DNA from 2 places in the Hydrogenophaga sp. UC242_53 genome. Region 2 is predicted to be linked to the other one. Evidence: riboswitches for the same ligand, from Rfam matches in the RefSeq annotation. Region 2 holds a riboswitch; the other holds the start of a gene.
What was found. A riboswitch is a leader RNA that binds a small molecule or an ion and turns the genes downstream of it on or off. The one in region 2 is predicted to bind S-adenosylhomocysteine.
Positions count from the first base shown of each region.

Region 1: it holds a riboswitch for S-adenosylhomocysteine, as region 2 does, so the genes downstream of both, metH (methionine synthase) here and ahcY (adenosylhomocysteinase) in region 2, are expected to answer to the same signal.

Region 1 covers NZ_CP170552.1:4,919,474-4,935,122, reverse strand. Annotated here, with positions in the region: gene ligA (protocatechuate 4,5-dioxygenase subunit alpha) at 1-356, shown strand, start outside; gene ACFJI0_RS24780 (class III extradiol dioxygenase subunit beta) at 349-1,212, shown strand; gene ACFJI0_RS24775 (Bug family tripartite tricarboxylate transporter substrate binding protein) at 1,263-2,273, shown strand; gene ACFJI0_RS24770 (4Fe-4S dicluster domain-containing protein) at 2,280-5,495, shown strand; gene ACFJI0_RS24765 (porin) at 5,561-6,637, shown strand; gene ACFJI0_RS24760 (LysR family transcriptional regulator) at 6,653-7,564, opposite strand; partial or broken gene ACFJI0_RS24755 (NAD-dependent succinate-semialdehyde dehydrogenase) at 7,720-9,160, shown strand; gene ACFJI0_RS24750 (helix-turn-helix domain-containing protein) at 9,178-9,381, opposite strand; gene ACFJI0_RS24745 (hypothetical protein) at 9,577-9,984, shown strand; gene ACFJI0_RS24740 (DoxX family protein) at 10,011-10,409, opposite strand; gene ACFJI0_RS24735 (hypothetical protein) at 10,526-10,750, opposite strand; gene metH (methionine synthase) at 10,762-13,458, opposite strand; S-adenosyl-L-homocysteine riboswitch at 13,537-13,633, opposite strand; gene ACFJI0_RS24725 (sigma-54 interaction domain-containing protein) at 13,701-15,305, shown strand; gene ACFJI0_RS24720 (hypothetical protein) at 15,396-15,554, opposite strand; gene ACFJI0_RS24715 (sulfurtransferase) at 15,547-15,649, shown strand, end outside.
Region 2 covers NZ_CP170552.1:48,277-63,925, reverse strand. Annotated here, with positions in the region: gene paaD (1,2-phenylacetyl-CoA epoxidase subunit PaaD) at 1-27, shown strand, start outside; gene ACFJI0_RS00305 (2Fe-2S iron-sulfur cluster-binding protein) at 32-1,138, shown strand; gene ACFJI0_RS00300 (OmpW family protein) at 1,148-1,756, opposite strand; gene ACFJI0_RS00295 (septal ring lytic transglycosylase RlpA family protein) at 1,903-2,337, opposite strand; gene metF (methylenetetrahydrofolate reductase [NAD(P)H]) at 2,334-3,164, opposite strand; gene ACFJI0_RS00285 (TlyA family RNA methyltransferase) at 3,180-3,932, opposite strand; gene ahcY (adenosylhomocysteinase) at 3,941-5,371, opposite strand; S-adenosyl-L-homocysteine riboswitch at 5,439-5,527, opposite strand; gene ACFJI0_RS00275 (HAD-IIB family hydrolase) at 5,630-6,430, shown strand; gene ACFJI0_RS00270 (MFS transporter) at 6,427-7,662, shown strand; gene ACFJI0_RS00265 (hypothetical protein) at 7,747-8,097, shown strand; gene ACFJI0_RS00260 (hypothetical protein) at 8,102-8,428, opposite strand; gene uvrA (excinuclease ABC subunit UvrA) at 8,428-14,307, opposite strand; gene ACFJI0_RS00250 (ABC transporter substrate-binding protein) at 14,438-15,571, shown strand; gene ACFJI0_RS00245 (Bug family tripartite tricarboxylate transporter substrate binding protein) at 15,641-15,649, opposite strand, start outside.

The DNA of each region.
Region 1 (15,649 bases), 450 kb from region 2:
CCCATCAGCGCATGGGCTACGGGCTCAACATGTTCTGCAAATCGCTGGACATCGCGGACCACCGCGACGCCTTCCGCGCCGACCCGCAGGGCTGCCTGGCCCGCTACCCGATGACAGAGGCCCAGCGCGAGGCCGTGCTCCAGCGCGACTGGCTGGCCCTGCTGCGCCTGGGCGGCAACATCTACTACACCTTCAAGCTGGCCATCTTCGACGGCCTGAGCATGCAGCACGTCGGGGCCGCCATGTCGGCCACGCCGACGACGGTCGAGGACTTCCGGCGAATGATGGTGGGCGGCGGCCGCGCGGTCGCGGGCCTTCGCAGCCGGCAACAGAACCGGGAGGCGGCCCATGGCTAAGGTGATTGGTGGCGTGGGCACCTCGCACGTGCCCGCGATCGGCGCCGCGGTCGATGGCGGCAAGACGCAGGAGCCGTACTGGAAGCCGGTGTTCGACGGCATGCAGGCGGCCAGGGACTGGATCGCGCGCGCGAAGCCGGACGTCTGCATCGTCGTCTACAACGACCACGCGTCCTGCTTTTCCCTGGCGCTCACGCCCACGTTCGCGCTGGGGGTGGCCGAGCGCTACCAGCCGCACGACGAGGGCTACGGCCCCCGTCCGGTGCCGGTGGTCCAGGGTGCGCCCGAACTGTCCTGGCACCTGGCCGAATCGCTGATCCTGGACGAGTTCGACATCACGGTGGTTTCCGAAATGACGGTGGACCACGGCCTGACGGTGCCGCTCTCCGTGCTGTTCGGCCAGCCGACGTCCTGGCCCTGCCAGGTGATCCCGCTGTGCGTGAACGTCATCCAGTACCCGCCTCCCACGGGCCGGCGCTGCCTGAAGCTGGGCCAGGCGATCCGCAAAGCCATCGAGGCCTACCCCGCCGACGTGCGCGTGGCCGTGATCGGCACCGGCGGCCTCTCGCACCAGCTGCAGGGCGAACGGGCCGGCCTGATCAACGCCGAATTCGACAACGCCTGGCTGGACGATTTTGTCGCCGCGCCCGAGCAGGTCGCTCAAAAGGACCACCTCGAACTCCTGCGCGAAGCCGGCTCGGAAGGCCTGGAGTGCGTGATGTGGCTCGTCATGCGCGGGGCCCTGCAAGCCGAGGTCGACGTGGTGCACCGCTTCTATCACGTCCCGGCGTCGAACACGGCCTACGGGCTGCTCGTGCTCGAGGACGTGGACCCCCCGCTTCACACCACCACCTGACGATCCGGCCACGCATCGGATCGCGCCCCCTCACCCCACCAGGAGACAACATGACAACGACATCCCCACGGCCACACCGCTCTCGACTCTCGACCTGGATCGGCCGCCTGGCGGTCTGCGCCGCGCTGCTCCCGGGCGCCCATGCCGCCAGCGCCAACACGCCCGCCGACTGGCCAAGCAAACCGATCCGCCTGATCGTCGGCTTTCCGCCCGGCAGTTCCCCGGATGTGATCGCGCGGGCCCTGGTGCCGGGGCTGACGGAGGCGCTGCGCCAACCCGTGGTGGTGGAGAACAAATCGGGCGTGACCGGCATGATCGCCGCCGAGGCCGTCGCGCGCGCGCCCAACGACGGCTACACCTTCCTGGTGACGTCCGGCAGCGCGATGTCGATTTCCGTGCACACCCTGCCGCGCCTGCCGATCCAGCCGGACAAGGACCTGATGCCGGTGGCCGCGGCGGCCCGGATCGAACTGTTCCTGGTGTCGGATGCGCGCCTGGGCTTCAACGACTTCCAGGGCTTCCTGGCCTACGCCAAGGCCCACCCCGGCAAGCTGTCCTACGCGACCCCGGGCAACGGCAGCGCGCCGCACGTGGCGGCCGAGATGCTCAAGGAGCAGGCCGGCATCCGGGCCGAGCACGTGCCCTACCGGGGCTCGTCGCCCGCGCTGCAGGACCTGCTGGGCGGTGTCGTGCAGTTCGCCTTCGACCCCGGCATCGCGCTCGAACACATCCGCGCGGGCCGGCTTCACCTGCTGGCGGTCGGCACCACCAAACGCTCACCGCTGTTCCCGGCCACGCCCACCATCCAGGAGCAGGGCCTGGCGGGCTTCGACGCGGGCACCACGCACGGCGTCTACGCCCCCGCCGGCACCTCCGCGGCGATCGTGGCCCGGATGAACGCCGAGATCAACAAGCTGCTGGCCTCGGCAGCGGTGGCGCAACAGATCCGCGCCCTGGGCGCGGAAGCCACGCCCATGACCCCCGCGGACTTCGGGGCGCAGATCCGGCGCGACAGCGAGCGCTACGGCGCCATCGTCAAAGCCCGCGGCATCAAAGAGTAAACCGCCATGCGCCTCTTCTCCCATGACGAACGGCCCGTGCACCTGGGCGCCTACCCCAGCGAGCGGCTGAGCCGCCGGGCCGCCGCGCCCGACCTGGACCACATTCGCGAGACCGGCGTGCTGCGCCCACCGCGCGAACCCGGGCCCCGTTCCACGCTCGCGTCCTCCATCAGCCGCTTCATGTGCGCGCTCGACCAGGTGCGCGAAGGCGACCGCAACCCGACCGAGGCGGAGATTCCCTCGAGCCCGCGCGAGCGGGCCGAACACCTCAAGTCCGCCGCCTACTTTCTGGACACCTCGATCGCGGGCGTGTGCCGTCTGGATGCCGGTGATCTGCTGGCGCAACCGGTGGAACACCCGGACTTCCGCACCGCGACCTACGAGCAGTCGGAAACCAAGCTGCGGCTGCGCTTCAACCCCAACGCCGTGCTGCGCCAGATGAAGCGTTCGATGGCCTTGTGCGAGTCGGGCATCGAGCACCACACGCACGCGCTGGTCCTGATGGTCGAGCACCCCCGCGACCCCTCGAAGGACGAGCCCGGTTCGGACTGGATCGTCGGCATGCAGGCCTGGCGCGCCGCGCTGCGCGCGGCCGAGACGGCGGCGGTCCTGGCCAACTACCTGCGCATCCTCGGCTACGAAGCACGCAGCCACACCGCCACCACCACCAACGTGAACCTCCTGCGCCTGGCGGTGTCCAGCGGGTTGGCGCGGCGGGAAGGCGACACCGTCGTCAACCCCTTCATCGGCGACCGTTTCGGCCTGGCCGTGGTCACCACCAACCTGGCGCTCGAGCCCGACCAGGCCCTGGCGCCACCCTCGCTCGCCGAACGCTTCCATGCCCAGGGCCCGAGCTGGTGGATCGGCTCGGCGAGCCCGAAGAACGCCTCCAATGCGATCGACTTCCAGGGCCGCCACTACCGGGACAGCCGCTACCCGGTCGAGACGCTCAAGCGGGTCGACGAGACCACCACCTACATCGACGAAGCCCGCATCCCGCGCGTGCCCAAGAGCAGCGAGTTCTTCCTGCGGGCCGCGTTCGGCGACCTGGGCAAGACCACGCAGGACATGTCCAAGGACGGTTATTCGGTCGCCAAGGCGCCCCTGGCCGCGGCGCTGCGCCTGGCGCTGAACGTGTACTCGGTGCTGCAGCGGGGCGAGCCGGCGGCCGAGCAGGCCCCCTACAGCGATCCGGCGCACAACGCGGACCTGGTGAAGGCGACGCTGCACTTCCTCGGCGCGGACCTGGCGGGCCTTTCCCGCGCGCCGGCGTGGGTCTGGTACTCGCACCGGCAGGACGGCACCGAAATGCCGGTGGCCCACCCCTTCGCGGCCACCGTGATGATCGACCAGGGCTACGAAACCATGGAAGGCGCCTCGGGCGACGACTGGATCTCCAGCGCCCAATCGATGCGCACCTACATGCGCGCGGGCCTGGTGTGCGGGGTCCTCGGCGACCACCTGCGCAACCTCGGCTTCAGCGCCACGGCCCATTCGGCGGCCGACAGCGACGTCATCCAGACCCCGCTGGTGCTGCTGGCCGGCCTGGGCGAGGTCAGCCGGATCGGCGAGACGATCCTCAACCCGTTCCTGGGCCCGCGCAGCAAGACCGGCGTCATGACCACGGACTTTCCGGTCCAGCCCGACAAACCCATCGACTTCGGCCTGCAGAACTTCTGCGACTCCTGCAACAAGTGCGCGCGCGAGTGCCCATCGGGCGCGATCTCGGCGGGTCCGAAGGTGATGTTCAACGGCTACGAGATCTGGAAAGCCGACGTCGAGAAATGCACGCGCTACCGGATGACCAACCTGGGCGGCGCCATGTGCGGCCGCTGCATGAAGGCCTGCCCCTGGAACCTGCCCGGGCTGGTGCAGGAGAAACCCTTCCGGTGGGCGGCCATCCACATGCCGGTCGCGGCCCAATGGCTCGCGCGGCTGGACGATGCCCTCGGACGGGGTGGCATCAACGCCAGGAAAAAGTGGTGGTGGGACATCACGAACGATGGCACCGGCCGGATCGTGCAGGCCCAGGAGGTCAACACGCGCGGCCTGAACAAGCACATCCGGTTGAAGCACGAAGACCAGACGCTGGCGGCCTACCCCGCGCCGCTGGCCCCCCTGCCCCTGCCGATGCCCAGTCCCCTGGACCGCGAGGCCGGCATCGAGGCGTACCGGCAGCTGCTCAGCCCCCAGCAACACCAGCAGCGCATCAAGGACGGCGACACCGACAACCTCGTTCCGCCCCTGCGCCCGCTGGTCGAGGCGCCGCCCGTGATCGTCGCGCGCATCGGCCGCCGCTGGCAGAGCTCGGCCGACGGCAAGATCGACCTGTTCGAGATCGTGTCGAAAGACGGCCAGCCCCTGCCCGCCTGGGCGGCCGGCGCCCACGTCGACGTCACCGTCACGCCGGAGTACATCCGGCAGTTCAGCCTGGCGGGCAACCCCGCCGAGCGCGGGCACTACCTGCTGGGCATCCTGCGCGAGGACCAGGGCCGGGGGGGCTCGCTCAAGATCCACCAGATGCTGCGGCAGGACACGCCGGTGGTGATCTCGCGGCCGCGCAACCACTTCCCCATCGTGCCCTCGGCCCGGCGGCACGTGCTCATGGCCGGCGGCATCGGCGTCACCCCGCTGATCGCGATGGCGCACGAGCTGCACGCGATGGGCGCCGACTTCGACCTCTACTACAAGTCCAGGACACGGGCCCAGGCCGCGTTCATTCCGGAACTCGAGGCCATGCCCTGGGCCAGCCGGGTGCACTTCCACTTCAGCGACGAACGCCGGCTCGACATCGCGGACGTGCTGCGCGATCCGGTGCCGGACAGCCACCTGTACACCTGCGGCCCCTCGGCCTTCATGGACGCGGTGTTCGACACCGCCAGCGGATTCGGCTGGCCCGAGGAGAGCCTGCACCGGGAGTACTTCTCGGTCCCCGAGGCCCCCGCGCGCGCGCGCCACCCCTTCGTGCTGCGCCTGGCGCGCTCCGCCAGGACCATTCCCGTGACCGCCGAGCAATCGGCGGTGCAGGCGCTCGCCGCCTGCGGGCTGCAGGTGGACGTCAAGTGCAGCGACGGCCTGTGCGGTGTGTGCGCCGTTCCCTACATCGAAGGCGAGGTGGACCATCGCGACTTCGTGCTGAGCAAGGAACAACGGAAAACCAGGATGGTGCTGTGCTGCTCCCGCGCCGCCGAGGCGGATGCGGAGGTCGTGCTGGATCTGTAACCGGCGGCGCCGCCAGGCGCTGCCATTCGCGCTCGCCCCGAGCGCTTCCCACGGAAGGAGACAACATGAAGAAGAAGAGTGTGATCGGCGCGTGCCTGCTCGTGCCGCCCCTCGCGTTCGCCCAGGCCCCGGGCGGCACGTCATCGGTCCAGCTGTATGGGCGCCTGGACGCGTCCGTCAACGCCGTGCGCATGTTCGGCACGGCCTTGACGGCCGCCCGCCGCCACACGCTGCTGTCCAGCGACACCTCGCGCTGGGGCGTGCGCGGCACGGAGGATCTGGGCGGTGGGCATCAGGCCTTCTTCAAGCTGGAGCAGGGCTTCAACGCCGACACCGGCACCTTGTCCAGCCCCACGCAGGCCTTCAACCGCGAAACCGTGGTGGGCCTGCGCCACGCCACGCTGGGCAGCCTGGCCCTGGGCAGCCAGTTCACGCCCAGCATCGCGATGTCGCTGCGCATCGACCCGTTCCAGCGCTCGAGCATGGGTGCCATGCAGACGCTGTTCCAGCGCGGGGGGGCGGCGGGCAACCTGGGCTATCCGGTTCAATACAACAACGCGATCCAGTACACCTCGCCCACCGTCGGCGGCTTCGTGGGCCGCGTGATGGTGGCGACCAACGAGGGCGCCTCACCGTTTGGCCATCCCGCCAGCTATGCCCTGGAATACGCCCAGGGCGCGCTGTACGTCGGCGCCGTCTACGACCGCCTGAACACCACCGGCGCCTCGGCGGGCCAGCCCGGGCGGGCCTCGGTCTCCACCGACACGGTCAGCCTGGGCGCGAGCTACGACTTCCGGGTGGCGAAGCTGTACGGCTATCTCACCAAATCCGATGTCGATGGCTCGTTCGGCATGCGCGGCGGCTCCGTCGGCGTCAAGGTGCCGGTGGGGCCGGGTGAAATCAACGCCACCTACCAGGTGCGCAACGTCGACGACGCCGCCGGCTCGGACGCGCGCCTGTGGGCGGTGCAGTACCTGCAACCCCTGTCCCGGCGCACCTCGGTGTACGTGAGCGTCGCCCACCAGCGCAACGACGGTGCGGCCGCGTTCGGCCTGTGGCCCAGCCGCGCCGACGCGGGCGGCAGCCCGGCCGCGGGCGCGGACGTCCGCGGGGTCCAGATCGGCATGCGCCACGTCTTCTGACCCGGGCGGAAAGGCTCAGGGCCTGACCCCCAGGGCCAGCGCGCGCGCGCACGAGCGGCACATGGCGACGAAGGCCTGGGCCGCTGGCGAGAGCGGGGGCTCGCGGCGGTAGACCACGCTGTTGACATAGCGCGGCACCGCCTCCCGCAGCTTGAGGGTCGCGAGTCCGTCGCCCATGAGACCGCGGTCGATCATCACGGCCGGGATGACGGCCATCCAGTCGGTGCCGCGCACCAGGGCCGCCAGCTGGGTCAGGGACTCGCACGTGGCCGCGATGAGGGGCGCCGGCAACCCGTGCTCGATGTGGTACTGCGTCACCGTGCCACCCGGGCCGCCCGGCGAGCCCAGCAGCACCCATTCGGTCTCGAGCAGCTCGCGGATGGAATCGGCGCCCGCCAGCGGGTGGTCTTCCCGGGCGATCACGGCCAGATCGCTGCGGAACAGCTCCACGCTCGTCAGGTTCGGTGACACGCCTTCGCCAGGCACCGCCGTGATCGCGAGTTCCACCTTGCCCTGTTGCAAGGCGGACTCCAGGTGCTCGTACACCCCGCTGGTCAGGTTCAGCCGCACGTCGGGGAAACGCTTGTGGAAGTCCGGCACCACGTGGTGCAACAGGGTCGCGGTCGGCGTGGGGCCCAGGCCAATGCTGAGGTGACCGCCGCTCTTGCCACGCAGGCGATCGGCGTCGCTGAGGATCTGGCGCGACTCGCGATCGACGATCTGCGCGCGCTCGTAGATCTGCCGGCCCTCCGCCGTCAAGGTGATCCCATGGGTCGATCGCACGATCAGCCGCAGCTTCAGCTCGTTTTCAAGCGCCTGGATGCTGGTGGTCAAGCCCGCCTGGGACACGTCGAGCTCTCGCGCGGCTCTGCGAAAACTGCCAAACTCGACAATGGCCAGGAAAGTTCGCAGCTGCTGAAGTGTCATGTCGTGATCACCGCAGGAAGCGGCCCGGGAATTATCGCGGACAAGCGCACGCGATAAGGCTCGAGATTTCCCGCATGCCACCGTGCCCGCGCGGCCATTCGACTGCTGTTAAGGTTCCGCTTTCACCGCCGCTTTCACCGCTTCAGGAGACTTCCTTGACGTACCCCAACACCCAACTCTTCATCCAAGGCCATTGGCGCGATGCCCAAGCGGGCGAGACGCTGGCCGTGTTCAACCCGGCGACCGGCAAGGAAATCGGGCGCGTGGCGCACGCGCGCCAGGCCGATCTGGACCTGGCCCTGGCCGCCGCGCAGAAGGGCTTCGAAACCTGGCGCGACACGCCGGCCATCGAGCGCGCCAAGGTGATGCGCGCGGCCGCCGGCCTGATGCGCGAGCGCGCCGGCGCCATCGCCCGCCTGCTCACGCAGGAGCAGGGCAAGCCGCTGGCCGAGGCCAAGGGCGAGGCCATGGCCGCCGCCGACATCCTGGAGTGGTTCGCCGACGAAGGCCTGCGCGTCTACGGCCGCATCGTGCCCTCGCGCGGCAACCTGGCCCTGCGCCAGATGGTGCTGAAAGACCCGGTCGGCCCGGTGGCCGCGTTCACGCCCTGGAACTTCCCCATCAACCAGGTCGTGCGCAAGCTCGCGGCGGCGCTGGCCACGGGCTGCTCCATGATCGTCAAGGCGCCCGAAGAAACCCCGGCCGCGCCGGCCGAACTGGTGCGCGCCTTCGCCGACGCCGGCCTGCCCGCGGGCGTGCTCGGCCTGGTCTACGGCACGCCGTCCGAGATCTCCAGCTACCTGATCGCGCACCCGGTCATCCGCAAGATCACCTTCACCGGCTCCACGCCGGTGGGCAAGCAACTCGCGGCCATGGCCGGCCAGCACATGAAGCGCGTGACCATGGAGCTGGGCGGGCACGCACCGGTGATCGTGGCGGAAGACGCCGACGTGGCCCTGGCCGTGAAGACCGCGGGCGGCGCCAAGTTCCGCAACGCGGGCCAGGTCTGCATCTCGCCCACGCGTTTCCTGGTGCACGAGAGCATCGCCAAGGAGTTCTCGGCCGCGCTTGTCAAACACGCGGCCGGCCTCGCGGTGGGCGACGGCACGGCCGAGGGCACGCAGATGGGCCCGCTGGCCGAACCCGCGCCGCGTCACGGCCATGGCCGAGTTCACCAAGGACGCCGTGGAGCGCGGCGCCACGCTGGCCACCGGCGGCGAGCGCATCGGCGACGAAGGCAACTTCTGGCGGCCCACCATCCTCACCGACGTGCCACTCGAAGCCCGCGTGTTCAACGACGAGCCCTTCGGCCCCATGGCCGCCGTGCGCAGCTTCAACACCCTGGACGAAGCCATCGCCGAAGCCAACCGCCTGCCCTACGGCCTGGCCGGCTACGCCTTCACGCGCTCGCTGAAAAACGCCGACCTGCTCGCGCGCCGGGTGGAAGTGGGCATGCTGTGGGTCAACATGCCCGCGATGCCCTCGGCGGAAATGCCGTTCGGCGGCATCAAGGATTCGGGCTACGGCTCCGAAGGCGGTCCCGAGGCCATGGAGGCCTACCTGAACTCGCGCGCCGTGGCGATCATGAACGTCTGATCGCTCGATGCGAAGGCCTAGGAACCCGGGTTCCTGGGCCTGGCCACCGGCGCCAGCAACTGATGCGCCTGCAGGCCGAACACGTGGGCAATGCGCTCCACGTTGTCCAGTGAAATGTTGCGCGCCTGCCGTTCCACGTGGCCGATGAACGTGCGGTGCAACCCGGCCTCATGGGCCAGGTCTTCCTGGGACCAGCCCCGCTCGGCGCGCAGCCGGATCATGTTCAGGGCCAGGGCCTCTCGGGCCGAAATGAGGGTTGGGGGAGCGCTGGCCGATGAACGAGACATCGCTCAAGTCTCTGGCTGTGACGTGTTTGAGTCAGCCTCCTTTAAGTCACATTATGATGCGCATACCGCAATGTCAGTCGCTGCACGCGAATTCCAGAAGAACTCGCGTGCAGCCGCAAGGAGATGTGTATGGGCTTTTTTTCAGGAGCGCCGGAAGTGTTCCGAAGGCGCAAGGCCGAAGCGGCCATTCAAACGCAGTTTGAACTGTGCCGCAACATGGGTGTCTCTCTGGGTCGCCCAGCGACCCTGGCCCGGCAGGTCGTTGAACTCGCATTCAACGACCTGCCGGGATTGTCCGATGGACGCCTCCAGGGCTGGGCCCTGACGACCACTGTGCTGGTCATGGCGTTCATGCGCAAGGAATCGCCTCAGGCAATGCGCATTCTCTGCGCCGTGGCATTGACCAGGATGCTGCTGGCGGCGAGCGATGAGGGCTCGCTGTGCGCCCTCTCCCTGGAAGAGGAAGCGCTGCTGCAAACTGCCCAGGAACTGATCCTGCAGTTCAACGCACAGCAGCGGATCACGTCAGACCTGTGATGGGGCTTGGCGCCCCGCCAACCTCCTCACTTGTTCGGGCCGATGCGGTGCGTGAAGGCAACGACCAGCGCGGTCACGAAGAAGAAGGCCTGCAGTTCCAGGCGCCAGCCGCCGGTGTTGGTGAGATCGAACCAGTGGCCCATGTGCGCCAAGCCCACGGCGAAGGCCATGTTGATCGCGATGACCAGGGCCGCCGGCACCACCCACACGCCCGCGAGCAGGAACAGCGGCGCCACGAACTCGCCCAGGTACACGCCATAGGCGAGGAAGCCGGGCAGGCCCTTGGCGACCAGCATGCCTTCGATGCCGCCCACGCCGCCGGTGATCTTGGCCCAGCCGTGCAGCACCATCAGGAGCGCGAGCGTCCAGCGCAACAGGATGACGCCGAGCCGGGGGTGGTTGAAAAGGTTGTTGAGCAGGTTCATGGTGAAAAGGTTTTAAGAAGCCAACATCAAAAAGGGGATGTACGGAAGGCAGAGCCGCCGCCGCATGAGGAGGTTCCCGGCGCGCCGCCATGGCGCCCCGTGACAAGGTCGGTGACCTACTGGCGCTTCCAATGCCTGTACCCGCGCCATCCCCACACCGCCAGGCACCCGGCGCCCAACACCAGCGCCAGCCAGCCCAGGCCCGCCGAGCCCGCGACGATGTCCCGCAGCGCCGGCGACTGGAGGCGGTGGGGTGCGATCAGCACGATCAGGCCAATGGCGGCGAGCAACACGCCTTTCCAAAGCAGATCGTCGTTGGGCCGTGGGTTCTTCGACGTCATCGTCTCCGTCCTCACAGGTTCGGCGCCAGCCAGCGCTGCAGCTCGTTGCGCGCCACGGCGCTGCGCTCGGCCAGGTCGTCCACCTGGTCGTCGCCGATCTTGCCGACGTTGAAGTAGGTGCTCTGCGGGTGGGCGAGGTAGAAGCCGCTCACGCTGGCCGCCGGGGTCATGGCCAGGCTTTCGGTCAGGCCCATGCCGATGTCCTCGCACTGCAGCACGTCGAACATCGCGCGCTTGACGGAGTGGTCCGGGCAGGCGGGGTAGCCCGGCGCCGGGCGGATGCCCTGGTACTTTTCCTTGATCAGCTCTTCGTTGCTCAGCGCCTCGTCGGCCGCGTAGCCCCAGAGGTCGGTGCGCACGCGGTGGTGCATGCACTCGGCCAGCGCCTCGGCCATGCGGTCGGCCAGGGCCTTGAGCATGATGGCGGAGTAGTCGTCGAGGTCGTCGAGGAACTGCTTTTCCTTCTTCTCCACCCCCAGGCCGGCGGTCACGGCGAACATGCCCACGTAGTCGTTGGCCTCGCCCTGGGGCGCGACGAAATCGGCCAGGCAGCGGCTGGGGCGCATCACGCCGTCGATCTCGTGCTTCTCGGCCTGTTGGCGCAGGCCGTGCCAGGTCAACGCGACTTCGCGGCGGCTCTCGTCGGTGTAGAGCTCAATGTCGTCGTCGTGCACGCTGTTGGCCGGGTACAGGCCCACCACCGCGCTGGCGCTGAGCCAGCGGCCTTCAATGAGGCGCTGCAGCATGCGCTTGCCGTCGCTGAACACGCGCCGCGCTTCTTCGCCCACCACCTCGTCCTTCAGGATCTCGGGGAAGGGGCCGGCCAGGTCCCAGGTCTGGAAGAACGGGGCCCAGTCGATGTACTTGGCGATCTCGTGCAGGTCGAAGTTCTTGAACACGCGCTTGCCGATGAACTTGGGCTTCTGCGGCGTGTAGGCCTTCCAGTCGATCGGCGTCTTGTTCAGGCGCGCGCGCTCCAGCGGCCACAGCGGCACCTGTTTCTTGTTGGCGTGCTGGGTGCGCACGCGCTCGTAGTCGGCATTGACCTCGGCGATGTAGGCCGCGGCCTGGTCGGACAGCAGGCCCTGCGCCACGCTCACGCTGCGCGAGGCGTCGGGCACGTAGACCACCGGGCCGTCGTAATGCGGCGCGATCTTCACCGCGGTGTGCACGCGGCTGGTGGTGGCGCCACCGATCAGCAGCGGGATGCCCCGGCCGCGGAAGTGTTCGTCCTTCTGCATCTCGCCGGCCACGTACTGCATCTCTTCCAGGCTGGGCGTGATCAGGCCCGAGAGGCCCACGATGTCGGCGCCCTCGGCCTTGGCGATGGCCAGGATCTCGTGGCAGGGCACCATCACGCCCATGTTCACGACCTCGTAGTTGTTGCACTGGAGCACGACGGTGACGATGTTCTTGCCGATGTCGTGCACGTCGCCCTTGACGGTGGCGATCACGATCTTGCCCTTGGGCTTCACGTCGCCGCCGGCCGCCTGCAGGGCCAGTTTCTCGGCCTCGATGTAGGGCAGCAGGTGCGCCACGGCCTGCTTCATCACGCGCGCGCTCTTCACCACCTGCGGCAGGAACATCTTGCCCTGGCCGAACAGGTCGCCGACCACGTTCATGCCGTCCATCAGCGGGCCTTCGATCACGTTGAGCGGGCGGCCGCCGCCGGCCTCGATCTCGCGCCACATCTCTTCGGTGTCTTCGGTGATGAAGTCGTTGATGCCGCGCACCAGCGCGTGGCTCAGCCGCTCGCGGATCGGCAGCGCGCGCCATTCGTTCTTCTTGCTGTCGTCCTTGGCCGAGCCCTTGGCGCTCTCGGCCACCTCCACCAGGCGCTCGCCCGCATCGGGCCGGCGGTTGAGCACCACGTCTTCCACGCGCTCGCGCAGCTCGGGCTCGAGCTCGTCGTACACGCCCACCATGCCGGCGTTGACGATGCCCATGTCCATGCCGGCCTGGATCGCGTGGTACAGGAACACGGTGTGGATGGCCTCGCGCACCGGGTCGTTGCCGCGGAAGCTGAACGACACGTTGGACACGCCGCCGCTGACCTTGGCGCCCGGCAGGTGCTGCTTGATCCAGCGCGTGGCGTTGATGAAGTCCACCGCGTAGTTGTTGTGTTCCTCGATGCCGGTGGCGATGGCGAAGATGTTGGGGTCGAAGATGATGTCTTCGGGCGGGAAGCCCACCTCATCGACCAGCACGCGGTAGGCGCGTTCGCAGATCTCGACCTTGCGTTCGTAGGTGTCGGCCTGGCCTTTTTCGTCGAAGGCCATGACCACGGCGGCCGCGCCGTAGCGCTTGACCAGGCGCGCCTGGCGCTTGAACTCGTCCAGGCCTTCCTTCATGGAGATGGAGTTGACGACGCCCTTGCCCTGCACGCAGCGCAGGCCAGCCTCGATCACCTCCCACTTGGAGGAGTCCACCATCACCGGCACGCGCGCGATGTCGGGCTCGCCGGCGATCAGGTTGAGGAAACGCACCATGGCGGCCTTGCTGTCGAGCATGGCCTCGTCCATGTTGACGTCGATGATCTGGGCGCCGTTCTCCACCTGCTGGCGCGCCACGGCCAGCGCGTCTTCGAAGCGCCCCTCGAGGATCATGCGGGCGAAGGCCTTGGAGCCGGTGACGTTGGTGCGCTCGCCCACGTTGACGAACAGGCTGCCCGGCTCGATGCGCAGCGGCTCCAGGCCGGAGAGCAGCATCGGCGGCACGGGGGAAGACGGGGACGGAGAAGCGGATTCGGAGGACATGAGGCTCACCAAGGCAGTTTGCGAAAAACAGACCGGTGAGCGCCGTTTGGGCCTGTTCGCGCCCACTCAAGCCTGACGCACGGTGAGGGCTGAAAAACCCGCCGGCGCTGCAACGCTCCTTGAGAAGCGGCGATTTTAGCTCGCCAGGGCGGGCTTCGCCCGCCATTGGTGCGATGTTTGCTTGCCCCGCGCCCATGCCTTCCAGCCCCAGCGACCCCGACAGCCCCGCAACCGACTGGCACGCCCAGGAGCTGCTGCTCATGCGCGAAGTGATGAAGCTGGTGGGCCGCAGCCTGGCGCCGGCCTTCGTGCTGCGCGAGATGCTGCACCTGATGAGCGAATTGCTGGGCCTGAACCGGGGCCGCATGGTGCTGGCCGGCGAGGCCGCGCCGGGCGAAGAGCGCACGGCCTCGGTGCGCCACGCCTACGGCCTCACGGCCGAGGAGGTGCAGCGCGGCGTGTTCCGCTGGGGCGAGGGCATCACCGGGCGCGTGCTGGCCACCGGCCTGCCCGCGATCGTGCAGGACGTGGACGCCGAACCGCTGTTCCTGTTCCGCACGGTGCCGCGCGATCGCCTGCCGCCGCAGACCGTGGCCTTCATCGCGCTGCCGATCGAGGTCAACGGCGCCACCATCGGCGTGCTGGCCTGCCACCGCATCCGCAGCCGCCAGCGCCACCTCAACGACGATCTGGCGGTGCTGCGCATCCTGGCCACGCTGGCCGGGCAGCTGCTGCGGCTCGAACAGCTGGTGGCCGAGCAGACGCGTCAGCTGCTGGCGCGCAACGCGGCCCTGGCCCGCGCGCTGGACAGCGCCAGCGCCCGCTACGGCCTGATCGGCCGCTCGCCCGCGCTGCTGCAGGCGCTGGGCGAGCTCGAGCGCGTGTCGCAGTCGCAGGCCACGGTGCTGCTGCTGGGCGAGTCGGGCACCGGCAAGGAGCTGTTCGCGCGCGCGGTGCACCTAGCCAGCGGCCGGCACGACCAGCCCTTCATCAAGGTCAACTGCTCGGCGATTCCCGACACGCTGTTCGAGTCCGAGCTGTTCGGTTACGAGCGCGGCGCCTTCACCGGCGCGAACACCGCGCGCGCGGGCTGGTTCGAGCAGGCCCACGGCGGCACCATCTTCCTCGACGAGATCGGCGAGCTGCCGCTGGCCATGCAGTCCAAGCTGCTGCGAACCCTGCAGGAAGGCACGCTGGTGCGCCTGGGCGGCACGCGCGAGCTGAAGGTGAACGTGCGCCTGGTGGCCGCCACCAACCGCGACCTCGCGCGCGAGGTGCAGGCCGGGCGCTTCCGGCAGGACCTGTACTACCGCCTCAACGTGATCCCGATCCGCCTGCCCAGCCTGCGCGAGCGCGGCGAGGACGTGCGCGCGCTGGCCCTGCACTTCGTGAACCGCGCCAACCAGGCGCACCAGCGCAACGTGAACCTCGCGCCCGACGCGCTGGCCCGGCTGGAAGCGCATGACTGGCCGGGCAACATCCGCGAACTGGGCAACCTGATCGAGCGCCTGGTGCTGCTGGCCGACCACACCCTGGTGACGGCCGCCACGCTGGAGCGTTTCATGCCCCAGGGCACGGCGGCCACCGCCGACGACGATGAGCCGCTGGTGCGCGACTACCAGAGCGCGCAGTCGCACAGCGCGCAGGCCCTGCGCGAGGCGCTGGCCCGGCACCAGGGCAACCAGTCGCGCGCGGCGCAAAGCCTCGGGTTGACGTTGCGCCAGTTCGCCTACAGGATGAAGAAGCTCCCCCCTGCGCCGCCTTCGGCGCCTTCCCCCCGAAGGGGGGACGACACCTGAGGCCCGGCGAAGCCGGTTCCTCGGTGTCTCTGGTTTGCACCTCCCAATGCGTCGACATTGTGTCGACACATTGAAGCGACAAGGATCTGGTCACGGATGGCAGCGCTCTATTTTCAATAGCATCAAACTCAATGAAAACAATGACTTGACAGCCATTTCAGGCAACTTCACGAGGCTGGCACGCGGGTTGCGAAAAGGCACCGCAGGCAATCCCGCCGGCCGCTTTTTTCGTGAGGTTTCCATGAGCATCGACGCCATCCTGATCGCCCCCGCCCAGTTGCAGGCCCTGCAGTCGTCCGAACCCGTGGTGGTCATCGACACCCGCGACGCCGAGACCTACGCCG
Region 2 (15,649 bases):
CCGTTCGACTACTTCAAGCCTTATTGACGCCATGTCCACCGCCGCCCGCTTCCACGAACTCCCGATCGCCCGCATCAGCCCCGAGGCCGCCGGCGCGGTGGCGATCACCTTCGCGATCCCACCCGAGCAGCGCGCCACCTTCGCGTTCGAGCCCGGCCAGTTCCTCACCGTGCGCGCCACCATCGACGGCCAGGACGTGCGGCGCAGCTACTCCATCAGCAGCCCGCGCAGCCTGCTCACGCAGCGCGGTGAACTCACGCTGGGCATCCGCCCCGTGGACGGCGGCGTGTTCTCCAACTGGGCCGCGACCGCCCTGAAGGCCGGCGACACGCTCAAGGCGATGCCGCCCGACGGCCGCTTCACCGTGCACAAGCCGCGCGCGGTGCACCGCGTGGGCTTCGCGGCCGGCTCGGGCATCACGCCCATCCTCTCGCTCATGGCCAGCACGCTGGAGGAGTCGCCCGCCTCGAAGTTCACCCTCGTGTACGGCAACCGCCGCATGGGCAGCGTGATGTTCAACGAGTCGCTGCAGGATCTGAAGGACCGCTACGCGGACCGCCTCACGCTGATTCACATCCTCTCGCGCCAGGCGCAGGAAGTGCCGCTGCTCGAAGGCCGCATCGACGCCGACAAGGTGCGCGCCCTGATCGACACCCTGCTGCCCGTGGGCAGCATGGACGAGGTCTTCATCTGCGGCCCCGAGGCCATGATCGAGGCGACGGAAAAGGCCTTGCTCGATGCGGGCGTGCGCCCCGACCGCGTGCACACCGAGCGCTTCACCTCGCCCACGCTGGAGGCCTTGCCCGCCGCGCAGCGCCGGGCTGCCGTGCTCGGCCAGCCGGCCGTGCGCGCCGAGGGCGAGGTCGCGCTCACCGTGGTGCTCGATGGCAAGCCGCACCAGTTGCGCATGAACCGCGACGAGCGCGTGCTCGACGTGGCCCTGAACGCCGGACTGGACCTGCCCTGGTCGTGCCGGGGCGGCGTGTGCTGCACCTGCCGCGCCAAGGTGATGGAAGGCGCGGTGCAGATGGACAAGAACTTCACGCTCGAGCCCTGGGAAACCGACAAGGGCTTCGTGCTGAGCTGCCAGGCGCGGCCCACCACCGACCGCGTGGTGGTGAGCTACGACGAGCGCTGAAGCTGTCGCTCAGAAGCGCCAGCCCAGGCCCACGCCGACCAGCACGGGGTCGGCCTTGAACTGGCCGATCTTCGCGCCACCGGCGCTCACGTCGGTCTTGATGAAGACCTTCTTCACGTCCACGTTCAGGTAGAGCTGCTTGCTCAGCGGAATGTCCACCCCCACCTGCAGCGCCGGGCCGAAGCTGTGGCGCTTCACGTCGGCCGCGCCGCCCAGCAGGTGCACCGAGCTGAAGCGCGTGTAGTTGAGGCCCGCGCCCACGTAGGGCTTGAAGCCGGGCGCGTCGAAGTGGTACTGCACGGTCAGCGTGGGTGGCAGGTGGCGCAGCGTGCCGATGGCCGCGCCGTTGGACGTGAGGGTGTGTTTCTGCGGCACCGTGAGGATGAGCTCGGCCGCGAGGTGCTTGCTGAAGAAGTAGCTCACGTCGACTTCGGGCAAGCCCTTGTTGTTCATGGCCAGGCCCAGGCCGGTGCCGTCCTTGTCGGCGCTGTCCAGGTGCACGGCGCGGGCGCGCACGAGCACGCTGCCGGCCTGGAAGTCGTCCTGCGCCAGGGCGGCGCCCGAGGCGAGCAGGCAGGTGGACGCGAGGGCGGCCAGGGCGAAGTGGTGCGTATTCATGATGGTCTTCTGTGTTGCGTTGACTCGGGAGAATCCCCGCGTCCATTACAGAAGACCGTGCGTGGCGCGGCGTTGCGCCACGTCAAACCGGCCGGAGACCTGGCCCCGCTGGTGCGGGTTGCTTGACGCAGGTCAAGCCACGCGCGTCAGTCGCGCAACAGCACGACCCGGCCGACGCCGCCCTGCACGATGCCCAGCGCCGACGCGGCCGCGCGGCTGAGGTCGATGATGCGGCCCGGCACGTGCGGGCCGCGGTCGTTGATGCGCACCGTCACCTCCTTGCCCGTGCGGGCGTGGCGCACGCGCACGCGGGTGCCGAACGGCAGGGTCTTGTGGGCCGCGGTGAGTTCGTTCATGTCGTAGACCTCGCCGCTGGCGGTGCGCCGGCCGTGGAAAGGCTCGCCGTACCAGGACGCCAGGCCCCGCGCGATGACGCTCTCGCTGGCGTCCGGGGTGTCGGTGTCGTCGGCCGAGGCATCGGGCACGCTGCCCAGGTCGGGCATGTCCGGCGCTCGCGTCGCGCAGCCGCCGAGCCACAACAAGGTGGCCAGCGCCAGCGTGACCGCGGGCTTGAGGCTCATGCAAGACCGAGGCGCTGGACGATGTCCGTCGTGGCCCCGCTCTGGTTCATGGTGTAGAAGTGCAGCCCCGGCACGCCGCCGCCGCGCAGGCGGTCGCACAGGTCGGTCACCACGTCCAGGCCGAAGGACTTGATGGACGCGGTGTCGTCGCCGAAGGCCTGCAGGCGCATGCGGATCCAGCGCGGGATCTCGGCGCCGCAGGCGTCGGAGAAGCGCATCAGCTGCGTGGAGCTGGTGATGGGCATGATGCCCGGCACCACCGGCACGTCCACGCCCACGCGCTGCAGCTCGTCGCGGTAGCGGAAGTAGGCATCGGCATTGAAGAAGTACTGCGTGATGCCCGAATCGGCACCGGCCTTCACCTTGGCCGCGAAGGCCTCGAGGTCGGCCTCGGGCGAGCGGGCCTGCGGGTGCGTTTCCGGGTAGGCCGCCACCTCGATGTGGAATCGGTCACCGGTCTCGGCGCGCACGAAGGCCACCAGGTCGCTGGCGTAGCGGAACTCGCCACCCACACCGTAGCCGCTGGGCAGGTCACCGCGCAGGGCCACGATGCGGCGGATGCCAGCGGCCGCGTAGGCCGCCAGGCGCTCGCGGATGCTCGCGCTCGACTGGCCGATGCAGCTCAGGTGCGGCGCGGCGGGGCAGCCCTCGCCCATGATCTCGGTCACGGCCTGCAGCGTGCCGTCCTGCGTGGAGCCACCGGCGCCAAAGGTCACCGAGCAGAACTCGGGCTTGAGCGCGTAGAGCTGCTGGCGCACCGCGCGCAGCTTGACCGCGCCTTCGGGCGTCTTGGTCGGGAAAAATTCCAGGCTGATGGGAAGACTCACGGCCCCCTCCTTACATCACTTGCTCGCATACACAAAAAACTCGCGGTTGCCGTCACCCCCGGTGATCGCGCTCTCGACGTAGTCGCGCATCCGCAGGCCCTGCTCTTCGCAGGCCTGCGCGATGCGATCGCGCACGATGGCGTAACTCGCCGCGTCCTTCACCAGACCGCCCTTGCCGATGTGCCCGGGCTGCAGCTCGAACTGCGGCTTGACCAGCATCAGCATCTGCCCGCCCGGCGCCAGCAGCGGCACCAGGGCCGGCCACACCAGGGTCTGCGAGATGAACGACAGGTCGCCCACGATCAGATCGAACGGCGGCGCGCCACCCGCGTCCTGCAGCGCCTGGGCCGAGAGATCGCGCGCGTTGCATTTTTCAATGCAGATCACGCGCGGATCGCCCTTGAGCTGCGGGTGCAGCTGGCCCTGGCCCACGTCCACCCCCATGACCCGCGCCGCGCCCCGCTGCAACAGGCAGTCGGTGAAACCGCCGCTGCTCTGCCCCACATCGAGGCAGCGCAGGCCGCTCACGTCCAGGCCGGTGTGGCGCAGCGCGCCTTCCAGCTTGAGGCCGCCGCGCGACACATAGCGCGTCTCCGCCGTGTCCAGCAGGCGCAGCTCGGCCGCGTCGCGCAGCTCCTCGCCGTTCTTGGTGACCGCTGTCCAGTCGCCACCCGGCGCACGCCATTGCACGCCCGCGGCGATGAGCCGCTGGGCCTGCGAACGGGTGGCGGCCAGGCCGCGCTCGACGAGCAGCTGGTCGGCCCGCATGGGCGCGATCAATACCGGTAGGTGTCCGGCTTGTACGGGCCGGCCTTGCTCACGCCGATGTAGGCGGCCTGCTCGTCGGTCAGCTCGGTCAGCATGGCGCCGACCTTCTTCAGGTGCAGGCGCGCGACCTTCTCGTCCAGGTGCTTGGGCAGCACGTAGACCTGGCCCACTTCGTACTTCTTCGGCTGCGTGAACAGCTCGATCTGGGCGATGGTCTGGTTCGCGAACGAGCTCGACATCACGAAGCTGGGGTGGCCGGTGCCGCAGCCCAGGTTCACCAGGCGGCCCTTGGCCAGCAGGATGATCTTCTTGCCGTCGGGGAACTTGACGTGGTCGACCTGCGGCTTGATCTCTTCCCATTCGTACTTCTCGATCGAGGCGATGTCGATCTCGTTGTCGAAGTGGCCGATGTTGCAGACGATGGCCTGGTCCTTCATCGCGGCCATGTGGTCGTGCGTGATGATGGATTTGTTGCCGGTGGTGGTCACGAAGATGTCGGCCTTGTCGGCGGCGTACTCCATGGTCACGACCTTGTAGCCTTCCATCGCGGCCTGCAGGGCGTTGATGGGGTCGATCTCGGTCACCCACACCTGGGCCGACAGCGCGCGCAGCGCCTGGGCCGAACCCTTGCCCACGTCACCGTAGCCGGCGACCACGGCGACCTTGCCGGCGATCATCACGTCGGTGGCGCGCTTGATGCCGTCGACCAGCGATTCGCGGCAGCCGTACAGGTTGTCGAACTTGCTCTTGGTCACCGAATCGTTCACGTTGATGGCGCGGAACGGCAGCGTGCCCTTGACGCTCATTTCCTTGAGGCGGTGCACGCCGGTGGTGGTCTCTTCGGTCACGCCGATGATCTGGCTGGCCTTGCGGGTGTACCAGGTCGGGTCCTGCGCGAGCTTGGCCTTGATGGCGGCGAACAGGCAGGTTTCTTCTTCGCTGGTCGGCTTGCTGATGACCGAAAGGTCCTTCTCGGCCTTCTGGCCCAGGATCATCAGTAGCGTGGCGTCGCCGCCGTCGTCCAGGATCATGTTGGGGCCTTCGCCTTCCGTGCCGGCGGCGCCGAACTCAAAGATGCGGTGGGTGAAATCCCAGTACTCGGCCAGGGTCTCGCCCTTGTGCGCGAACACCGGCGTGCCCTGCGCGACCAGCGCGGCGGCGGCGTGGTCTTGCGTGGAGAAGATGTTGCACGAAGCCCAGCGCACGCTCGCGCCCAGGGCCTGCAGGGTTTCGACCAGCACCGCGGTCTGGATCGTCATGTGGATGCTGCCGGTGATGCGCGCGCCCTTGAGCGGCTTGGCGGCGGCGAATTCCTCGCGGATGGCCATCAGGCCGGGCATTTCGGTTTCCGCGATGCGGATTTCCTTGCGGCCCCACTCGGCCAGGGAAAGGTCGGCGATCGCGCTGTCGGCGGTCGGGTTGTTCAGACGTGCATTCATGGTTCGCTCCGGAAAGGATGGACAAACCACATCTGGCATTGAGTCAAAAAGAACTCATCGCACGGGATGTGGATGAGCGTCGTTGCATGGATGGTCCGAGCCTCACGCCCCGCTGCTGAAGTGTTCAGTGGGGGCGCTGCAACGCTCCTCGGATCGCGCGATTCTACCGCAGCGGCCTCGATCTGCCCCCTGCCGCGCGTCGCCGGTGGCACCTGCGGCGCCCGGGGCCCTGTGCGACACTGCCCGCCTTCCATGCGCATGAATCCCCTCACCCTCTGGCCCGCCACGGACCGCGCCCGCATCCACGGCGTGCTGACCGACATCGACGACACCCTCACGACCGAGGGCGCGATCACCCCCGATGCCCTGGACGCCTTGCACCGCCTGCGCACCGCCGGCCTGCCGGTGTTCGCCATCACGGGCCGGCCCGCCGGCTGGAGCGAGGCCTTCGCGCTGGCCTGGCCGGTGGACGCCATCGTGGCCGAGAACGGCGCCGTGGCGCTGTGGCGCGGCGACTCGGGCGAACTCAGGCGCGACTACCTGCAGGACGCGGCCACGCGCGCCGCCCATTTCGCGAAGCTGCAGGCCACCGCGCGGCGCGTGCTGGCCGAGCTGCCGCAGGCCCGCCTGGCCGCCGACAGCCCGGGGCGCGAGACCGACATCGCGATCGACCACAGCGAGTTCGCCCACCTGAGCGAAGCCGACATCGCCACGGTGGTGCAACTCATGAAAAGCGAGGGCCTCAACGCCACCGTGAGCTCCATCCACATCAACGGCTGGATCGGCGAGCACGACAAGCTGGCCGGTGCGCGCTGGATCGTGCGATCGCGCCTGGGCCGCTCGCTCGACGACGAACTCGACCGCTGGGTCTATGTCGGCGACTCGACCAACGACGCGCGCATGTTCGGCCATTTCCCGCACAGCGTGGGCGTGGCCAACGTCGCGCGCTTCTGGGGCGCGCTCACGCAACACCCGCGCTACGTGGCCGCGGGCGAGCGCGGCGCGGGCTTCACCGAGGTGGCCGACGCGGTGCTGGGCGCGCGGGCCGCGGGCGCATGAGCGAACACCCGCTGCCGCCCACCGGCCCCCTGCCGGAGCACCCACCCGCCCAGGCCCGGCTCGGCCTGGTCGCGATCTTCGGCTCCACCTTCTTCGAGCTGGTGGGCTACTTCATGCTCACGCCGCTGCTGCTGTTGCGCCTCAAGGGCGGCGGCGAATCGACCGCGCTGGCCGGTGTGTTCGCCGCCAGCGGCTGGCTCGGCGTGTTCTTCATGACGCCGTTCGCCTCGGCCATCACGCAGCGCCTGGGCCGGCGGCCCACGCTGTGGCTGGCCGCGCTGATCCCGGTGATCGCCACCGCCGGCTTCGCCTTCACGCCGCTGCTGTGGCTCTGGTTCGTGTTCAAGATCGCCGCCGGCATGGCCTCGGGCCTGCGCTGGGTGCTGGCCGAGGCCGTGGTGGCCGAGTTCTCGCCGCCCGGGCAGCGCGGGCGCTACGTGGGCATCTTCGAGACCATGGTGGGCATCACCTTCGTGGTCGGCCCGCTCATGCTGGCCTGGGTCGGCGCCGACAGCGACGCGGCCCTGTGGATCGCGCTCGGCTTCATGGCCATCGGCCTGGTCTGGAGCCTGCTGATCCCGCGCCTGCCCGACGCGGCCGACGCGCACAGCGCGAAGGTGGGCCTGTCGGGCGTGTGGCACGCGCTGCTGGCCCATCCGCTGATCATGACCGTGGGCTTCGTCGGCGGTTTCTTCGAAAGCGGCCTCACGTCCATCCTGCCGCTCTACGGCCTGGCGCTGGGCCTGGGCGCCACCGTGGCGGCGCTGCTGGTCTCGGCCAGCGGCCTGGGCAGCGCGCTCATGATGCTGCCGGCCGGCGTGCTGGCCGACCGCATGGCCCACCACCCGGCGCAGCGCTGGGGCGACGGCCACCGCGCGCGCCTGGCGATCATGCGGGTCTGCGCCCTGATCACCCTGCTGCGCAGCCTTGGTCATCCCCTTCGTGGCCGGCACGCCCTGGCTGGCCGCGCCCGTGGCCTTCCTCTGGGGCGGCGCGGGCGGTTGTCTGTACACGCTGGCGATGATCGACATCGGCTCGCGCGAGGAAGGCATCACCCTGGTCAACAGCACCGCCGTGCTGGTGCTGTCCTACACCCTGGGCGGGGTGCTCGCGCCCGCGCTGGGCGCCGCCGCGCTGCAGTGGGCGCCCACGCTGGGCTTCCCGGCCCTGCTGCTGTCGGTCGCCGGCCTGGGCTGGTGGCTGTTGAGACGGACCGTTTCGGCCCCATCTGAAGGAACCCCACGCGGCTGAGGGCCTCCTAACCTGACAAGAGAAAGGATCTCCTCATCGCGATTCCCTGGCTGGTTGCCCTGAAAGTGATCCCCTGGGGGGACGTGATCGAACACGCGCCCACGGTGCTCAACGCCGCGCGCAAGCTGCTGGACCGCTCGAAGGCGCCACCCGCCGGCACGACCGCGCCGGTGCCGCTGGACCTGGGCGACGCCCCGCCCACCCTGGGGGAACTCAAGAACCGCCTGATCGAAGCGCGGCAGCTGATCGACCAGCAGGCCGCGGTGCAGGCCCAGATGGCGCAGACCCTGACCGAACTGGCCGAGCAGAACGCGCGCCTGGTGGGTGCCGTGGACCTGCTGCGCAAGCGCACGCGCCTGCTGATGGGGGCCCTGGCCGTGCTGGCGGTGGGCGTGGTCTGGCTGCTCGCGCGCTGAGCGCTCAGCCGCCGCGTTCGGCCTGCAACGCCGCGTCGCACCCCACGCCGGCCGCGATCCAGCGCCGCGCCAGCCGCTGGAACACCGGCGCCGCCCAGCGCCAGCGCGGGCCCAGCACGCCCCGCGCGTCGGTGATGGCGCCACAGCGGTAGACCGACAAGGCGCCGTCCCAGCGCAGCGCGTCGCACGCGCCCACGCGCTTGCGCGAAATCACCCGCCCCAAAGGACAAGGCTCGGCCAGGCAACACACCCCGCAGCCGTTGCACGGCGCGCCCAGAACCGGCTTGGCCGGCGCCTCGGCGTGGATGTGGATGACCTGGCCCTCGGGCATCACGTCCTGGCCAGCACCGGCCCCAGCACACGCCCGGTGTGCGTGTCCAGGCGCACCACCTCGTCGGGTGGCGCGGCGGCCACGATGCGGCCCCCGCCGTTGCCACCCTCGGGGCCCAGGTCGATGATCCAGTCGGCCTCGGCCATCACGTCCAGGTCGTGCTCGATCACCACCACGCTGTGGCCGCCGTCCACCAGGCGGTGCAGCACGCGAATCAGCTTCTCCACGTCGGCCATGTGCAGGCCCACCGTGGGCTCGTCGAGCACGTAGAGCGTGTGCGGTGGCTTCTGGCCCCGGCGCGTGACGTCGTCGCGCACCTTGCTGAGTTCGGTCACCAGCTTGATGCGCTGCGCCTCGCCGCCGCTGAGCGTCGGGCTGGGCTGGCCCAGCGTGAGGTAGCCCAGGCCCACGTCCTTGAGCAGCTGCAGCGGGTGGCTGATGTTGGGCATGCTGGCGAAGAAGTCCACCGCCTCGTCCACCTCCATCTGCAACACGTCGCCGATGCTCTTGCCCTTCCAGGTCACGGCCAGCGTCTCGGGGTTGAAGCGCGCGCCGTGGCAGACCTCGCAGGGCACCTTCACGTCGGGCAGGAAGCTCATCTCGATGGTGCGCATGCCCTGCCCTTCGCAGCCCGGGCAGCGGCCTTCGCCGGTGTTGAAGCTGAAGCGGCCGGGGCCGTAGCCGCGCGCCTTGGCCTCCAGCGTGTCGGCGAACAGCTTGCGCACCGTGTCCCAGAAGCCGATGTAGGTGGCTGGGCAGCTGCGCGGCGTCTTGCCGATCGGCGTCTGATCGACTTCGAGCACGCGGTCCACGGTCTCGAAACCACTCACGCTGGCGCAGCCGCTCCAGGCGGGGTGCTTGCCCTTGTCCATGGCGTCGCGCCCGGCCTTGGTGCTGCGCTGGCTCACGGCGGCGGCCACGTTGGTCAGCAGCACGTCGCGCGCGAGCGTGGACTTGCCCGAGCCCGACACGCCGGTGATGACCACCAGGCGCTGCAGCGGCACCGCGGCGTCGAGCTCGTTCAGGTTGTGCAGCTTCGCGCCGCGCACGCGCAGCCAGGGCGCGCTGTCGTCCAGCGCCGGCAGCACGCCACGGCGCGCCTGCAGCGGGTGCTTCATCGCGTGCAGCAGGTAGCGCCCGGTCACCGAGTCGGCGTTGGCCGAGAGGTCGTCCACCGACCCCTGGGCCACCACGCGCCCGCCGCGCTTGCCCGCGCTCGGGCCGATGTCGATGATGTGGTCGGCGCGGCGGATGGTGTCCTCGTCGTGCTCCACCACCACCAGGGTGTTGCCCTGGTCGCCGAGCTTGTGCAGCGCGTTGAGCAGGATGGCGTTGTCGCGCGCGTGCAGGCCGATGGTGGGCTCGTCGAGCACGTAACACACGCCCTGCAGGTTGCTGCCCAGCTGCGCCGCCAGGCGGATGCGCTGCGCCTCGCCGCCGCTGAGCGTGGGCGCGCCGCGGTCCAGCGTGAGGTAGTTCAGGCCCACCTCTTCGAGGAAGGCCAGCCGGCTTTCGATCTCGGGCAGCAGGTCGCGCGCGATGTCGGCCTCGCGCGCGCTGAGCGCCAGGTCTTGCATCAACCCTTGCACCCAGGCGCGCACCTCGCGCACCGAAAGGCGGGCCACGTCGGCAATGCCCACGCCGGCGAAACGCACCGAGCGGGCCTGCAGGTTCAGGCGCTTGCCCGAGCAGAACGGGCAGACCTCGTCCGTCACGCCATCCACCTCGGGTTCGGCAAAACTCTGCTCGCGGCCTTTTTCCTTGTCGTCGCGCACCGAATCGTCCAGCGCCTTGAGCTGGTCGCGCGAGAGCTTCACGCCGGTGCCCACGCAGTCGGGGCACCAGCCATGTTTGCTGTTGTACGAGAAGAGGCGCGGGTCGAGTTCGGGGTAGCTGGTGGCGCACTCCGGGCAGGCGCGCGTGGTGGAAAACACCTCCAGCTTGCCGAGCTCGCGCGTGGACCGGCCTTCGGCCAGCGCCTGGGCCAGGCCGTCCAGCGGCGAGAGCACGTGCACCTGGCCCTTGCCGATCTCCAGCGCCTTGGTGAGCTGCTGGCGCAGCGCGGTCTCGTCGTCGGCGCTGACCACGAAGTCGGCCACCGGCAGTTCGATGGTGTGCTCCTTGAAGCGGTCGATGCGCGGGAAGCCGGTGGTGGGCAGGAACTCGCCGTCCACCCGCAGGTGGGTGTGGCGACGCGGGCGCGCCCAGTCGGCCAGCTCGGTGTACACGCCCTTGCGGTTGACCACCAGCGGCGCGAGCAGGCCGATGTGCCGGCCCTTGTAGCGCGCCAGGATGGCGGCGACGATGCTGTCGGGGCTTTGCGGCATCACGACCGCGCCGTCGTACATGCAGTGCTGCGTGCCCAGCTTCACGTACAGCAAGCGCAGGAAATGCCAGACCTCGGTGGTGGTGCCCACGGTGGACTTGCGGCCACCGCGCGAGAGGCGCTGTTCGATCGCCACCGTGGGCGGGATGCCATAGACCGCGTCCACCTCGGGCCGGCCCGCGGGCTGCACGATGCTGCGCGCATAGGCGTTGAGGCTCTCCAGGTAACGCCTCTGGCCTTCGTTGAACAGGATGTCGAAAGCCAGCGTGGACTTGCCCGAGCCGCTCACGCCGGAGATGACGTTGAACTTGCCGCGCGGAATGTCCACGCTCAGGTTCTTGAGGTTGTGCTCCTTGGCGTTGACGATGCGGATGGCGTGGGCGTGTGGCCCCTCGTTGCGCGCGCGCGCCGGCTGCAGGCCCTTGGCCCGGCCTTCGCGCACTTCGTGCACCTCGCCCATCGCCAGCGCGTACTCGCGCAAAGCCTTCGCGGTGTGGCTGCTGGCGTGTTCGCGCACGGCCTCGGGCGGGCCCTCGGCCACGATCAGGCCGCCCGCATCGCCGCCCTCGGGGCCCAGGTCGATCAGCCAGTCGGCCGAGCGGATCACGTCCAGGTTGTGCTCGATCACCACCAGCGAGTGGCCGGCGTCGAGCAGCTTGCGCAGGCTGCGCATGAGCTTGGCGATGTCGTCGAAGTGCAGGCCGGTGGTGGGCTCGTCGAACAGGAACAGCGTGCCCTTGCGCGCCACCGCCTGGCGGCTCGCGCTGCTGTTCTTCGAAGCCTCGGCCAGGAAGCCCGCGAGCTTGAGGCGCTGCGCCTCGCCGCCCGAGAGCGTGGGCACGGGCTGGCCCAGCTTCACGTACTCCAGGCCCACGTCCACGATGGGCTGCAGCACGCGGATCACCTCGCGGTCGCCCGCGAACAGCGCGGCGGCCTCGCTCACGGTGAGGTCCAGCACGTCGGCCACGTTGAGCGAACGGCCTCCGCGCTGGATCTTCACCTCCAGGATTTCGGGCCGGTAGCGTTTGCCGTCGCAGTCCGGGCAGCGCAGGTACACGTCGCTCAGGAACTGCATCTCCACGTGCTCGAAGCCCGAGCCGCCGCAGGTGGGGCAACGCCCGTCGCCGCTGTTGAAGCTGAACTTGGCCGGCGTGTAGCTGCGCTGGCGCGACAACGGCGCCTCGGCGAACAGCGCGCGGATCGCGTCCCACGCGCCCACGTAGCTCACCGGGTTGGAGCGCGCCGTCTTGCCGATGGGCGACTGGTCGACGAACACGACCTCGCTCAGGTGGTCGGCCCCGAGCAGGCGGTCGTGCGCGCCCGGGCTCTCGGTGGACTTGCCGAAGTGGCGCAGCAGCGCGGGCGCCAGCACGTCCTGGATCAGGCTGGACTTGCCCGAGCCGGACACGCCGGTGACCACCACCAGGCGTTGCAGCGGGAACTCGACCGACACGTCCTTGAGGTTGTGTTCGCGCGCGCCTTCGAGGATGAGGCGCGGCGTGCTGTCGGTGACCATGCGCTTGAAGCCCATGCCGATGGTCTTGCGCGAACCGAGGTAGGCGCCGGTGAGGGTGTCGGCCGAGCGGATCGCTTCGGGCGTGCCGTCGAACACGATCTGCCCGCCGCGCTCGCCCGGGCCCGGGCCCATGTCGATCAGGCGGTCGGCCGCGAGCATCACGGCCGGGTCGTGCTCCACCACCACCAGCGTGTTGCCCGCGTCGCGCAGGCGCAGCATGGCGTCGTTGATGCGCGCCATGTCGCGCGGGTGCAGGCCGATGCTGGGTTCGTCGAGCACGAACAGGGTGTTCACCAGCGAGGTGCCCAGCGCGGTGGTGAGGTTGATGCGCTGCACCTCGCCGCCACTGAGCGTGCGGCTCTGGCGGTCCAGCGTGAGGTAGCCGATGCCGACCTCGCACAGGTAGCGGATGCGGGTGTTGATTTCCTCGAACAGCAGGCGCAAGGCCTGGGCCTGGCCGGCGGCGGCCGTGTCGCTGCCCACGGGCGCCAGCGTGGCGTCGAGCGCGGCGAAGAAGCCGCGCAGCTTGTCCAGCGGCATCAGCATCAGGTCGTGCAGGCACAGACCGGGCATGGCTTCGAGCTGCGCGCGGCTCCACTTCACGCCCTGAGGCAGGTAGCGCTTCTGCGCGGGCAGCACCGCGTCGGCCTGGGCCTTGCTGCCGATGCGCCAGAGCAGGCTGTCGGTCTTGAGGCGCGCGCCGTGGCAGCTCGGGCACTCGGTGTAGCTGCGGTACTTGGACAGCAGCACCCGGATGTGCATCTTGTAGGCCTTGCTCTCCAGGTACTCGAAGAAGCGGTCGACGCCGTACCACTGCTGGTTCCACTTGCCGTTCCACAAGGGCGAACCGGCCTTCACCCAGTGCTGCTGCTCGGGCGTGAGCTTGGCCCAGGGTGTGTCGCGCGGGATGCCGGCGGACTCGGCGTGCCGCATCATGTCGTCCTGGCATTCCTTCCACGCGGGTGTCTGGAACACCTTGACCGCGCCGGCGCGCAGCGTGAGCTTGTCGTTGGGGATGACCAGGCCGTAGTCCACCCCGATCACGCGCCCGAAGCCCCGGCAGGCCTCGCAGGCGCCCACCGCCGAGTTGAACGAGAACATCGAGGGCGTGGGTTCGCTATAGCGGATGTCGCTTTCCGGGCAGTGCAGACCGGTGCTGAAGCGCCAGATCTCGGGCTCGCCTTCTTCGGCCAGCACATAGACCATCAGCTTGCCGCTGCCGCGCTTGAGCCCGGCTTCGATCGCCTCCATCGCGCGCGCCGGCTCGACCGTGCCGATGCGGAAGCGGTCGGCCACCACGTCGAGCACCTTGACCGATTCGCTGGCCACCGCCTTGGCCTTGCCCTTGGCGGGGGTCTTGGCCTCCACCGGCGCCACCTCGCGCTGCACCACCCGCTCGGCCTGCACGCGGGTGTAACCGCTGGCCGAGAGCCACTGCTCCACTTCCTCGGGCGTGGTGCTGGCCGGCAACTCCACCGGGAAGGTCAGCACCAGGCGCGGATCGCCCTGGCGCGCCGCGCGCGCCTTGAGCTCGGCATAGATCGATTCGGGCGAGTCGTGCCGCACCGGCAGCGCCGTCTCGCGGTCGAACAGGTCGGCGCCGCGCGCGAACAGCAGCTTGAGGTGGTCGTTGAGCTCCGTCATGGTGCCCACGGTGGAGCGCGAGGAGCGCACCGGGTTGGTCTGGTCGATCGCGATCGCTGGCGGCACACCGTCGACCCGGTCGACGGCCGGTTTGTCCATGCGGTCCAGGAACTGGCGCGCGTAGGCGCTGAAGGTCTCGACGTAGCGGCGCTGGCCTTCGGCGAACAGGGTGTCGAACACGAGGCTGGACTTGCCCGAGCCGCTGGGCCCGGTGACCACGGTGAGCTCACCCGTGCGGATGTCGAGGTCGAGGTTCTTGAGGTTGTGCTGGCGCGCGCCCCGGATGCGGATCAGCCCGGAGCCGCCTTCCGTCGGGTGGTCGCGCCCTTCGGCCTCGGACACGGTTGAAATCGCGCCCACGGGTGGATCGGCGGGCAGAAAGGCATCGGACATGCATGGGCTCCAGAGGGGGACGCAAAGATTCTACGGAGGGGTGTGACAAAACATCGGTGCGGTAGGTCATATCCACAATTTCCCGCGCCCGCGGGCTGCATAGACTCGGCTCACCCAAGGAGACGCCTATATGAAACGGATTCGCTTGTTTTCAAGCCCGGTCTGGACCGCCTGGGGGCTGGCCGGGCTGCTGGTGTTCGCGGCCCCCGCCTGGGCCCAGCTGCGCGTGGGCATGCCCTCGGGCTTCAGCGGCTCGGTGGCGGCCGGGGTGAAGGAGAACCACGAGGGGGCCCAGCTGTACTTCGACACCATCAACGCGCGCGGCGGTGTCAACGGCCAGAAGATCGAGCTGATCACGGTGGACGACAAGTTCGACCCCAAGGTCACGGTGGAGGTGGCGCGCGAACTGGTCACGAAACAGCGGGTGCTGGCCCTGTTCCTGAACCGCGGCACGCCGCATTCGCAGGCCCTGCTGCCCATGCTGGCCGAGCTCAAGGTGCCGCTGGTCGGGCCGAGCACCGGCGCCATGGCGCTGCACCAGCCGGTCAACCCCTGGGTGTTCAACGTGCGCGCCACCTACCAGCGCGAGGCCGCCAAGGCCATCGAACACCTGGCGAGCATCGGCATCACGCGCATCGCGGTGCTGGAGACCGACGATTCCTTCGGCGCCGATTCGGCGGCCGGGGCGCTCAAGGGCTTCGACAAGGCCAAGCTCAAGCCGGTGCTGCATGAAAAGTTCCCGCGCGACAAGCCCGACTTCACCGAGCTGTCCAAGCGGGTCAACGAGAGCAACGCGCAGGCGGTGATGGTGATCGGCTCGGCCGGCAACACCGCCAACGCGGTCAAGGCGGTGCGCACCGCCGGTTCGCGCGCGCAGGTGGTCACGCTCTCGAACAACGCCTCGGACGGCTTCATCAAGCTGCTGGGCGAACACGCGCGCGGCGTGATCGTGACGCAGGTGTTCCCCAACGAGCGCTCGGTGGCCTATGGCCTGATCAAGGAAGCGCAGGAATTCGCCAAGGCCAAGGGCCTGGCGGGTGTGTCGCCCGCCATGATGGAAGGCTACGCCGCCGCCAAGGTGCTGACCGAAGGCCTGCGCCGCGCCGGCCCGAATCCCACGCCCGTGGCCCTGCGCGACGCGCTGGAGAACCTGAAGAGCTACGACCTGGGTGGCCTGACCGTGCATTACAGCCCGAGCAACCACACCGGGCTGGATTTCGCCGACCTGTCCATCGTGGACGCCAGCGGCAAATTCCGCCGCTGACCCAAAAAAAAGACGCGGCACCGGGCGGCGCCGCGTCAACACCCCACAAAGGGCCCCTTGCGCGCCGGGCTACAACAT